Regions from separate parts of the Mesorhizobium sp. P2_D5 genome, predicted to be linked through region 2. Evidence: predicted binding sites of a transcription regulator. Region 2 holds the regulator's gene; the other holds the start of a gene.
The links. Region 2 encodes PhoB, which activates phosphate uptake and scavenging genes when phosphate is short. Its sites were predicted from a motif close to TGTCATNNANCTGTCAT; they were not measured.

Region 1: a site for PhoB is predicted at 3,022-3,038, ahead of AC1DYW_RS17130 (esterase-like activity of phytase family protein). Genes of this name have one in related genera too.

Annotation. Positions count from the first base shown of each region.
Region 1 covers NZ_JBFUEE010000003.1:798,444-804,413, forward strand. Annotated here, with positions in the region: gene AC1DYW_RS17120 (MATE family efflux transporter) at 1-437, opposite strand, end outside; gene AC1DYW_RS17125 (L,D-transpeptidase) at 581-1,369, shown strand; gene AC1DYW_RS17130 (esterase-like activity of phytase family protein) at 1,425-2,906, opposite strand; gene AC1DYW_RS17135 (GcvT family protein) at 3,216-5,627, shown strand; gene AC1DYW_RS17140 (trimethylamine methyltransferase family protein) at 5,637-5,970, shown strand, end outside.
Region 2 covers NZ_JBFUEE010000005.1:401,825-407,794, forward strand. Annotated here, with positions in the region: gene pstS (phosphate ABC transporter substrate-binding protein PstS) at 1-368, shown strand, start outside; gene pstC (phosphate ABC transporter permease subunit PstC) at 436-1,419, shown strand; gene pstA (phosphate ABC transporter permease PstA) at 1,423-2,274, shown strand; gene pstB (phosphate ABC transporter ATP-binding protein PstB) at 2,271-3,077, shown strand; gene phoU (phosphate signaling complex protein PhoU) at 3,103-3,810, shown strand; gene phoB (phosphate regulon transcriptional regulator PhoB) at 3,830-4,519, shown strand; gene AC1DYW_RS23350 (ROK family protein) at 4,674-5,921, opposite strand.

The DNA.
Region 1 (5,970 bases), on a different contig from region 2:
ATGCGCAGATAGGAGCGCGCCAGCGGCAAGGCATCGGCCGGAGTGCCGAGCGTGTTGAGGATGGCGTCGACCCATATCCAGCCGCAGACCGCGAAGATGACCGAGATGAGGAAGAAGAAGGTCGCGCTGGTGCCGACGATGCGGCGCGCCTCGGGCAGGTCGCGGGCGCCGACCGACTGTGCCACCAGGATGGTGGCGGCCATGCCGACGCCGAACACCGTGCCGAGGATGAGGAACAGGACGAGGTTGGCGTTGGAGGTAGCCGTCAGCGCCGATTCGCCTAGAAAACGGCCAACCCAGACGGCGTTGATCGAGCCGTTGAGCGACTGCAGCACGTTGGAGCCGAGCACCGGCAAGGCGAACAGCAGCAGCGTGCGCGGGATCGGGCCACTGGTCAGGTCGCCGGTGCGCCGGCGCGTGGGCATCTTGTCGTCCATGGCAAGGCAACTCGGCGAAGGCTTATGTCAGGTCCGGTCCGTGCCTTGATCTAATCATGTTCTCAAAGCTTCCGTAATCGGATAGTGGTTCTGGGCGCGTGGGGCGCGTTCCTTACTTGATCAAACTCGTAAGCCGGGGGTTCATGTCCGATATTCCGCTGTTTTTTAAGCGCCTGAACAGGCGCTCGTTTCTCGGTGCCTCCGCTTTGGGCGCGGCCTCCGTGGCTCTTTCGGCGTGCACCACGACGGAGGTGGTGACGCCGCCAATGGCAGCGCCGCCAAGCGATCCGGCCTTCGGCGATGTCGCAACCATGTATGAGGCGCGCGTCGACGAGGGCTATCAGCTGCCGGCGATCCCGGTGGCCAAGATGGATCCGAAGTTCGTGCGTCAGATCGTGTCCGACCCGACCGGAGAAAAACCTGGCACGATCGTCGTCGATGTCTCCGAGCACTTCCTCTACCTGGTGCGCGACGGCGGCAAGGCTATCCGCTATGGCGTCAGCCTGGGCAAGGCCGGTTTCCGATGGACCGGCAGCGCCGTGGTCCAGGCAAGGAAGAAGTGGCCGGTCTGGACGCCGCCGCCGGAAATGATCCAGCGCCGGCCGGAACTGGCGAAATACAAGGACGGCATGCCGCCCGGCCCGCAGAGCCCGCTAGGCGCCCGCGCGCTGTATCTCTTCCGCGACGGCAAGGACACGATGTATCGGCTGCACGGAACACCGGAGTGGGATTCGATCGGGAAGAACGCTTCGTCCGGCTGTGTGCGCTTCATGAACCAGGACATCATCGACCTCTACGGCCGCGTCAACGGACCCGCGCCGGTCTTCGTACGCGCAAATCTGTCGGCCGCCGCGAAGATCACCGCCGTGTCGAACAGGACGGCCGAGCCGATCGACGCGGGCGTACCGAAGGACGCGGAGATGTTGCAGTAAGTGTGCCTTCAGGATCTGTAGGCGGACGCGCTTGGCGTCCGCCTGGGTCGTGTCGTTACTTCTTGGCGAGGCCGGGAAGCGTGACCTGATAGACCGTGAACATGGTGTCGACATCGGCGCCGTCCTCGGCCTTGTAGGGTGCGCCGACCTGGAACCCGTCCTGGGTGAGGAAGTCGTTGTCGTTGGCCACGAACAGGAAATAGTCGTCCGGCAGCTTGGGATCGAGCACGCTGACCACCGACATCGCCTCCCACTTTTCCGAAAGGTTGTTCTTGTCGTTCGGCGCGCCATTGTGCAGGCCGAAGCGGCCGAGTTCGCCCTTGTCGTTGAGGTCGATGAACGGCGTCAGCTTGGCCGGCGTCACCGATGGGTCGAGCACGCCCTTGGGTGCCACCGGCTTGTCGGCGGCGTCGAAGGCGCCACCGGCGATGTCGGTCGCAGCGGAGAGATCGACGATGTTGATCTGGCGAAGCAGCGAGGTGTCGCCCTTCAACCCCTGGCCGTTGCCGCTGTCGCGGGTCAGCATCAGGAAGGTCTGGTCGGACAGGGCGACGATCTCGCTCTGCGCCGCCACCTTGGTCTTGCCCTTGGCATCCTTGAACACCGGCAGCGGCACGACATATTCGTGCGCCAGCTTGAGATGGGCGAGGTCGGAAGCGTCATAGACCAGCGCGCGCGTGTTCTGGCGCGTCGCGCCGGAATCGCCGCCATCCTGCCGGGGCGCCGACTGCAGCACGGCGATCAGGAACTTGCCGTCCGGCGTCATCGCCATGCCTTCGAGGCCCTGGTTGTTCTGTCGGCCGGTATCGGGATCCTTCGGATCGGGCTCGGCAGCACCTGGACCTGGATTGTCCGAGGCGAAGTTCGGCGCGCCATGGCGCATCGGCACGAGGGCAGCCGGCGGCTGGGTCGCCGACAGCAGGCGGCCTTCAGCGGAAAACCGATAGATGTTCGGGCCGTATTCGTCGGAGATGAACATCGAGCCGTCGGCTAGCCGCACGATCGCCTCGTTGTCGAGCGCCAGCTTGCCGTTGGCCTCGGGCAGGATCGGCATGTCGCCGCTTGCTGCGCGCACGCCGTTGAGCGGGTCGAGGCCCGTGGCATCAGCGCCCTTGTCGTCGGTCAGGAGCATGGTGTCGGCGAGTGTCGCCTTGACGCCGGACTGCTCCTGGCCGGCAGCGGGTGCCGCACCAGGCGCGGTTGGCGCGAACTCGATGCCGATCGTGTTGAGGCGCGGCCGGTAGTCGGTGGTGCCGACGACATTGTAGCCGCGGTCCGGCAGCAGCCAGAGCGAACCCTTGTAGCCGTCGGCACCATGCGTCCAGCCGGCGGTGTCGATCGCCATGCCGGAACCTGAGCCGAACGTTTCGCCGAACTTGTCCTTCTGGCTGGCCGGGATGCGGCCGACGCCGACCAGTCCCTTGTTGACGAAGCTGATGCCGCCGACGGTCGCGGTGCTGTCGGCCAGCGCCGGCGTCAAGGCGGTGAACAATGCCAGCGCGACGCCGAGCGACGCGGTTCGGTGCAGGTGTTTCATGGATGATCCTCTTTGTAACAAAGCGTGCCGGAGCGGCCGATGGCGAAAGAGCTGAAAGAGGTGCGGCATCGATGATGCCGCGCGCGCCTCCCCGAAAGCGGTCTACGGCGCAAACATGATGCTTGCGTGACAGCGCGCGCAATGCCCCGTCGGGTTCTTCACACGCCGATAATAACCTGTGGTCGCACCAAAGAATTGATCACTCCCTTCTAGCTCAAGTCGACAAAGCGTGGTGTGCGTGCATCGTACTAGACACATATGTCCAGTGCGTATATGGTGCAGCCTTCGGACTAACCGGGGAGGGAAGCCTTGAAGTCGCACTACCGCGCAGTCGTCATCGGAGGTGGCGTGGTCGGAGCCTCGGTGCTCTATCATCTGACACGGTTCGGCTGGAGCGATGTGGCGCTGATCGAGCGAGCCGAACTGACGGCCGGTTCGACCTGGCACGCGGCGGCCGGGTTCCACGCGCTCAATGCCGATCCCAACGTCGCGGCGCTGCAGGACTACACCATCAAGCTCTATCGCGAGATCGAGGCCGAATCCGGCCAGGACGCGGGCCTGCACATGACGGGCGGCGTCAACATGGCCAGCGATCCCCAGCGCTGGGAGTGGCTGAAATCGGCCTGGGCCGTGTTCCAGTCGGTCGGCATCGAAACGGCTCGCCTGGTGACACCGGAAGAGATCAAGGAGATCTGCCCGATCGTCGATGTCAGCGACGTGCTCGGCGGCCTCTATGATTCCAACGAAGGCCATCTCGACCCTTACGGAGCGACGCATGCCTATGCCGGCGCCGCGAAAAAGCGTGGTGCCGACGTGATCCTGCGCAACCGCGTGGTCGCGTTGAAGGCGCGTGCCGACGGGCACTGGGATGTCGTCACCGAGCAAGGCACGATCGTGGCCGAGCATGTCGTCAACGCCGGCGGGCTGTGGGCAAAGCAGCTCGGCCGCATGGCCGGCGTCGACTTGCCGGTGACGCCGATGGAGCACCACTATTTCATCACCGAAGACATTCCGGAGGTTGCCGCTCTCGACAAGGAACTCGGTCTTGCGGTCGATCTCGACGGCTTTTCCTACCTCAGGCAAGAGCGCAAGGGCGTGCTGCTCGGCGTCTACGAGCAGAACCCGAAGCACTGGAACATGGATGGCGCGCCATGGGATTACGGCATCGAGCTGATCCCGGAAGACATCGACCGCATCAGCCCGGAACTGTCCAAGGCCTATGAGCGCTTTCCGTGCCTGAGGACGGCCGGCATCCGCAAATGGGTCAACGGCGCCTTCACTTTCACCCCCGACGGCAATCCGATCGTCGGGCCGGTGCGCGGGCTGAAGAATTACTGGCTTGCCTGTGGCGTCATGGCCGGCTTCAGCCAGGGTGGCGGCGTCGGCAAGTCGCTGGCCGAGTGGATGATCTATGGTGAGCCGCAGGCCGACATCTTCGGCATGGATATCGCCCGCTATGGCGCCTTCGCGGCCAACCGCGAATATCTCAGGCAGACGACGCGCCAGTTCTATTCGCGCCGCTTCGTCATGACCTTTCCCAATGAGCGGCTACCCGCCGGCCGGCCGCTGAAACGCCCCGGCGCCTATGACGGCATGACGGCGGCGGGATGCGAATGGACGGCGTCCTGGGGTCTGGAAATCCCGGCCTATTTCGCACCGATGGGGTTTCGCGAGAACACGACGCTGCGGCGTTCCAACGCCTTCGACATCGTCGGCGACGAGGCGCTGCAGGTTCGGCGTGCCGCCGGTCTCGTCGATATCTCGGCCTATGCGCGTTATGCGGTCTCGGGGCAAGGGGCCGAAGCATGGCTTGACCAGTTGCTTGCCTGCAGGCTGCCGAAGCCGGGACAGGCGAGGCTGGCGCCGATGCTCGGCCATGACGGGCGGCTGAAGGGCGACCTCACGGTCATCAACTGGGGTGGCGGCGACTATTGGCTGATGGGCTCGTACTATCTCAGGGAATTCCACATGCGCTGGTTCGAGAGCCATGCGGCGGAGGGGATCACTGTCACAGACCTTTCCGACACGATGAGCGGCTTCCTGCTGACTGGGCCGAATGCACGCAAAATCCTGGCGCGCACGACGCATCAGGACATGTCGGGCGCGGCACTGCCGTTCATGGCCTGCGGGGCATTCGACATCGGTATGGTGCCCGCGCGGGTTGCCCGCCTTTCGATCGCCGGTGAGCTCGGTTTCGAGATCAGTTGTCCGGTCACCATGCATGCCGGCTTGCGCGAAACGCTGCTGGCCGCCGGCGAGGATCTCGGCCTTGCCGAGATCGGCTATTACGCGCTGAATGCGCTGCGGCTGGAGAAGAGTTTCGGCATCTGGTCGCGTGAATTCACCCAGGGCTACACACCCGATCAGGCCGGTCTCGACCGGTTCATCGCGTTTGGGAAGGGTGACTTCACCGGTCGCGAGGCGGCATTGAAACAGCGGGAGGGCGGCAGCGGCCAATGCCTGGTGACGCTGGAGATCGATGCCATCGACGGTGACGCCAGCGGCTTCGAGCCGGTCTGGCATCAAGGCCGGCGCGTCGGCTTCGTCACTTCGGGCGGCTATGGCTATACTGTCGGCAAAAGCCTGGCGCTGGCGCTCGTCGATCGTGATTTCGCAGGCGAGGGCACCGCGCTCTCGGTGCATGTCGTCGGCACGGAGAGGCCGGCGCGCGTCATCGCGGCCTCGCCCTACGACCCCGAAGGCAAGGCGATGCGGCAATGAGGAGGATTTCTGATGGATGACGCGGCACGTGACAGCAGGCGCGAGCGCCGGCGTGGACGGACGGGCGAAGCCGGCTCGGAAACCAGCCGCCGCCCCAATTACCGTTCGCTGAGGAACCCGTTCCTGCCGCAGCCGATCTTTTCGGATGATCAGGTTGCCGCCATCCACGACACGGCGCTGCGCGTGCTGGAAGAGCTCGGTATCAAGGTGCTGCTGCCGCAGGCGCGTGAACATTTCGCCCACGCCGGCGCCCTGGTCGATCCGGACACCGACATGGTGCGCATCGGCCGCGATATGGTGACGGCGGCACTGGCCTCGGCGCCGAAGTCGATCCATGCTCATG
Region 2 (5,970 bases):
TGTCGTACTCCAAGATGTTGAACGCCGCGGGCAAGGTCGTCGAGCCGTCGCTCGAATCCTTCGGCTCGGCTGCTTCGAATGCCGACTTCAAGGGCGCGAAGAACTTCAACGTCATCATCACCAACGAACCCGGCGATACCACCTGGCCGATCGCTGCTTCGACCTGGGTGCTGATCCACAAGACCCCCGACGATGCTGCCGCGACCGGCGAAGCGCTGAAGTTCTTTGCCTGGGCCTACAAGGACGGCAAGGAAACCGCCAAGGGTCTCGACTACGTCTCGATCCCCGACAGCGTCGTCGACCTGATCAAGGCTTCGTGGAAGGCCGACATCCAGGCTGACGGCAAGCCCGTCTACGTCGGCGAATAACGTCCCTTGGAAGGAGCGCCGCGCCGCGGCGCTCCTTTTCCCTCAACTCAAAAAAGCCGAGCTTCACATGAGTGCTGTCCAGGAAGCCTTGCCAGCCATTCGAGGTTCGCGCGACGCGACTGTCAGACGTTTCGCGCTGACCGACGCGATCTTTCACGGAATGACCCGTGCCGCAGCCATACTGGTGCTGGTCTTGCTCGGCGGTGTTGCGATCTCGCTGTTTGCCGGCTCCTGGCAAGCCCTGTCGACCTTCGGTTTCTCCTTCCTGACCAGCGAAAGCTGGAATCCGGTGACCGAGAAATTCGGCGCGCTGGCGCCGATCTATGGCACCATCATCACGTCCGCCATCGCCATCCTGATTGCCGTGCCGCTCGGCATCGGCATCGCCATCTTCCTCACCGAGCTTTGCCCGCGCCCGCTGCGGCGCCCGATCGGCATGGCGGTTGAGCTGCTCGCCGGCATCCCTTCGATCATCTACGGCATCTGGGGCCTGTTCGTGCTGGCGCCCTTCCTGCAGACGACCGTGCAGCCCTTCATCATCAGCGTGTTCCACGGCATTCCCGGCCTCAACAGCCTGTTTGCCGGTCCGCCCTACGGCATCGGCCTTTTGACGTCGTCGCTGATCCTTGCCATCATGGTGCTGCCTTTCATCACCTCGATCACCAAGGACGTCTTCGACACGGTGCCGCCGGTGCTGAAAGAGTCCGCCTACGGCATCGGCTGCACGACCTGGGAAGTGACCCGCCGCGTGGTCATTCCCTACACAAGGATCGGCATCATGGGCGGCGTCATGCTCGGCCTCGGCCGCGCGCTCGGCGAAACCATGGCAGTGACCTTCGTCATCGGCAACGCGCATCGCATCAGCACCTCGCTGTTCGCGCCGGCAACGACGATCTCCGCAACCATCGCCAACGAATTCACCGAAGCCGTTGGCGATCTCTACACCTCTTCGCTGGTGGCGCTCGGCCTGATCCTGTTCGTCATCACCTTCCTGATCCTCGCCATCGCACGCTACATGCTGATGCGCATTGACGCCCGCACGGGAGCCTGACCGATGTCGACAGCCACATCGCTTCATCAGAGCCGCAAGAGGAAGAATTCCGTGATGATGACGCTGTGCGTCGCCGCCGCGGGCATCGGACTTGCCTGGCTGGCGCTCATCCTCGGCGCCCTGCTCTACAAGGGCCTGTCCGGCGTCAATCTTGCGGTGTTCACCGAAATGACGCCGCCGCCCGGCGATGCCGGTGGCCTGCTCAACGCCATCTACGGCAGCATCGTGATGACCATTATCGGCGTCGTCGTCGGTACACCAATCGGCGTGCTGGCCGGCACCTACATGGCCGAGTACGGACGCTTTTCGAAGCTCACCACCGTGGTGCGCTTCATCAACGACATCCTTTTGTCGGCGCCGTCGATCATCATCGGCCTGTTCGTCTACGAACTGATGGTCCGGCCGATGGGGCATTTCTCGGCGATCGCCGGCGCCGTCGCGCTTGCCATCCTGGTCATCCCGGTCGTCGTGCGCACCACCGAGGACATGCTCAACCTGGTGCCGAACGCGTTGCGCGAAGCCGGCACTGCGATCGGCGCGCCGCGCTGGGTGGTCATCAAGTCGGTCGCTTACCGCGCCGCCCTTTCCGGCATCGTCACCGGCATATTGCTGTCGATCGCCCGTATCTCCGGCGAGACGGCGCCACTGCTCTTTACAGCGCTCAACAACCAGTTCTGGTCGAGCAATCTCAACGCGCCGATGGCCAGCCTGCCTGTGACCATCTTCCAGTTTGCTCTCAGCCCTTACGAGGAATGGCAGCAACTGGCCTGGACCGGTGCACTCATCATCACATTGACGGTTCTCGCGCTCAGCATCTTTGCTCGCAGCCTGACCGGACGCAGAGAGGACAAATGAGCCAGATGTTGTCTCCAGACATGACGATCGCCGCCGAGGCAATTGCCGGCAAGGCCAAGATCGAGGTCAAGAACCTCAACTTCTACTACGGCCAGAGCAAGGCGCTGAAGGACATCACGCTGTCGCTGCCCGAGCGCAGCGTCACCGCCTTCATCGGACCTTCGGGCTGCGGGAAGTCGACGCTGCTGCGCGTCTTCAACCGCATCTACGAGCTCTATCCCAAGCAGACCGCCGAGGGCCAGGTGCTGCTCGACGGCCAGAACGTTCTCGACCGCTCGCAGGACCTCAATCTGCTGCGGACCAAGATCGGCATGGTATTCCAGAAGCCGACGCCGTTCCCGATGTCGATCTATGAAAACATCGCCTTCGGCGTCAGGCTCTACGAGAAGATCAGCAAGTCCGAGATGGACGGCCGTGTCGAGCAGGCGCTGAAGCGCGCCGCACTGTGGACTGAGGTCAAGGACAAGCTCAACGCCAGCGGCCTCAGCCTCTCCGGCGGCCAGCAGCAGCGACTCTGCATCGCCCGCACCGTGGCGGTGAAGCCGGAAGTCATCCTGCTCGACGAGCCGGCCTCGGCGCTTGACCCGCTGTCGACCGCCAAGATCGAAGAGCTGATCGACGAGTTGCAAGCCGACTACACGATCGTCATCGTCACCCACAACATGCAGCAGGCGGCGCGCGTGTCGAAGCAGACCGCCTTCATGTATCTGGGCGAACTGGTCGAGTTCGACCGCACCGAGAAGATCTTCACGTCGCCCCGCGAGAAGCGCACGCAGGACTACATCACCGGCCGCTTCGGCTGAGCTCAGGCATACGAGGACTAAGATCATGGGCGAACACACAGTCGCTTCTTTCGACGAGGATCTCGGACAGATCAGCAGGCTGATCCGCGACATGGGCGACCTCGCCGGCTCGATGGTCGGCGGCGCCACCAAGGCGCTGTTGAATTCCGACAACGCCCTGGCGCAGCGTGTCGTCTCCGACGATGCGATCATGGACGCGCGCCAGCGCGAGCTCGACGACCGCGCCATCACACTGATCGCCAAGCGTCAGCCGATGGCCGACGATCTGCGTCATGTCGTCGGTTCGATCCGCATGGCCGGCGACCTCGAGCGCATTGGCGACCTTGCCAAGAACATCGCCAAGCGCGTCGGCACCGTCGGCCTCAGCGTCACCCCGCGCGACCTGTCGCACTCCATCGACGCAATGGCGCAGCTGGTGCTGATCCAGGTGCAGGGCGTCATCGAGGAATATACGGCGCGCGACGCCGCGGCGCTGGCGAAGCTGCGCGCCGACGACGAGCGCATCGACGTCAAGTACACCTCGGTGTTCCGCGAACTCCTGACCTATATGATGGAAGACCCGCGCAACATCACCGCCTGCACGCATCTTTTGTTCTGCGCCAAGAACCTCGAACGCATCGGCGATCACGTCACCAACATTGCGGAAAATGCGTATTATGTTTTGACCGGTACGCAGCTGCCCGCCAATCGTCCGAAGCAGGACGAGACGGCGATGTCCGCGCCGGCGGCATGACGGCAGGGGTGACCAGTCGATGATCGCGCCACGCATCATGGTGGTGGAGGACGAGGAGCCGCTTGGCGTGCTCCTGCGCTACAATCTCGAGTCCGAGGGATACCAGGTCGAGGTGGTGACGCGCGGCGACGAAGCCGAAATCCGCCTCCAGGAAAACGTGCCTGACCTGCTGGTGCTCGACTGGATGGTGCCAGCAGTGTCCGGCATCGAACTCTGTCGCCGGCTAAGAATGCGGCCCGAGACCGAGCGGCTGCCGATCATCATGCTGACCGCGCGTGGCGAGGAAAGCGATCGTGTGCGCGGCCTCTCGACCGGCGCCGACGATTATCTGGTCAAGCCGTTCTCGACGCCGGAGTTCATGGCCAGGGTCAAGGCGCTGCTGCGCCGCGCCAAGCCGGAAGTGCTGTCCAGCGTGCTCAAGGTCGGCGACATCGTGCTCGATCGTGAATCGCACAGGGTCTATCGCAAGAAGAGCGAGATTCGGCTCGGACCGACCGAATTCCGCCTGCTCGAATTCATGATGCGCCATCCCGGCCGTGTGTTCTCGCGCAGCCAACTGCTCGACAATGTCTGGGGCGAGACGATCTACATCGACGAACGCACGGTCGACGTGCATGTCGGCCGGCTGCGCAAGGCGGTCAACAATGGCCGCATGCCCGATGTCATCCGCACCATCCGCGGGGCGGGCTACGCAATCCGGGAAGATTAGGGATATGCTGATATTCAGGTGATGCCGGCCTGCGAACGGCAGTTTCCTGCGCTTCCGGTACTCACGGATCCAAATGTCCGCTCCGCTCCGGTTCTTGGAACCCGCCATTCTCGACTCGGCCTAACCTGAATCTCAAAACATCCAGGCGCGCCATTCACGCGACGTTCTTGCCGCCGAGGCCGGACCTCGCCTGCGTGCCGGGCGCGAAAATCTCCTGGTCGACAAAGGTCAATGCCCGCGTGGCGCAGCCTTCGCGGATCAGTGGAAGTTCGTTCGGTTCGGTGTCGAAAGAAATCGATTGCGAATGCTGCCCGCCGGCGGTCTGCGCAATCGCCTCGCGCAATGCCGGCTCGATCAGGTCAAAGGCGGCGGCGCTGACGCCGACCATGGCGACGGGCGCCGGGTCGATCAGCGCGAACAGGCTGCCGAGACCGTAGCCGAGTGCCTCGCCGGCTTTGCGATAGGCCTCGCGCTCGGGTCCATCCCTCTCGCGGGCCGCGGTCGCCAGCGCGCGCATGTCAGCGTCACTGACATCGGCGACCGGTTCCGCGTCCTCACTCATCTGCCTTGCGTTGCGCCAGATGGCGTAGTTGCCGGCATAGGCCTCGACGCAGCCGCGCCGCCCGCAGCGGCACAGCGCGCCGTGTGGCCGATGGATCATATGGCCGAACTCGCCGCCCGAGGAATGAGTGCCGGTGAACAGCTCGCCCTTCAGCACCAGACCCATGCCGATGCCGTGCGACAACAGGATGGCGATGAAGTCGTCGCGGTAGCGATCAGGGTCGCGCCAGCGCAACGCTATCGCCATCATATTGCAGTCGTTCTCCATGGTGGCAGGGATGCCGAACTCGTCCTCGAGTATGTCGGCGAAGGCGATATCGGTGTGCGGCGTGATCGGCGACCACAGCATGGCGCGGGCACGTGTGTCGGTGATGCCCTGGATCGCCAGCGCGATGCGGGCGACACTGCGGACGTCGAGGTCGGGGTCTTCGAGACGACGCCGTACGATGGCAACGCATTCACCGACCAGCGCGTCGCGCGACATGGTCAGCGTGTCCAGCCGGCGCTGTTCCTCGGCGATCACCTGGCCGGCATAGTCGATGACGGCGACCGAGAGGAAGTTCAGTGACAGCACCACGGTCATCACCGCCGCCGCTTCCGGATTGAGGCCGAGGCCGACCTGCGGCCGGCCGCGTTTGAGCGAGCCGGCCTCGCTCGGCTTGCTCTCAGTCAGGATGCCTTCGCCGATGAGGTCGGAGGAGATCGCCGATATGGTCGAATGGCTGAGGCCCGTGGTCGCGGCGATCTCGGTGCGGGACGGCTGTCCGGCGCGGCGCACGGCCGCAATCACCATCGCCCGGTTGCGGCGGCGCAGATCGTCGTGGCGGATTCCGACCGACATGCTTTTTCACATCCTCCCGGTCGCTGTAGCCTTTCGTGCCTCCCGAAGG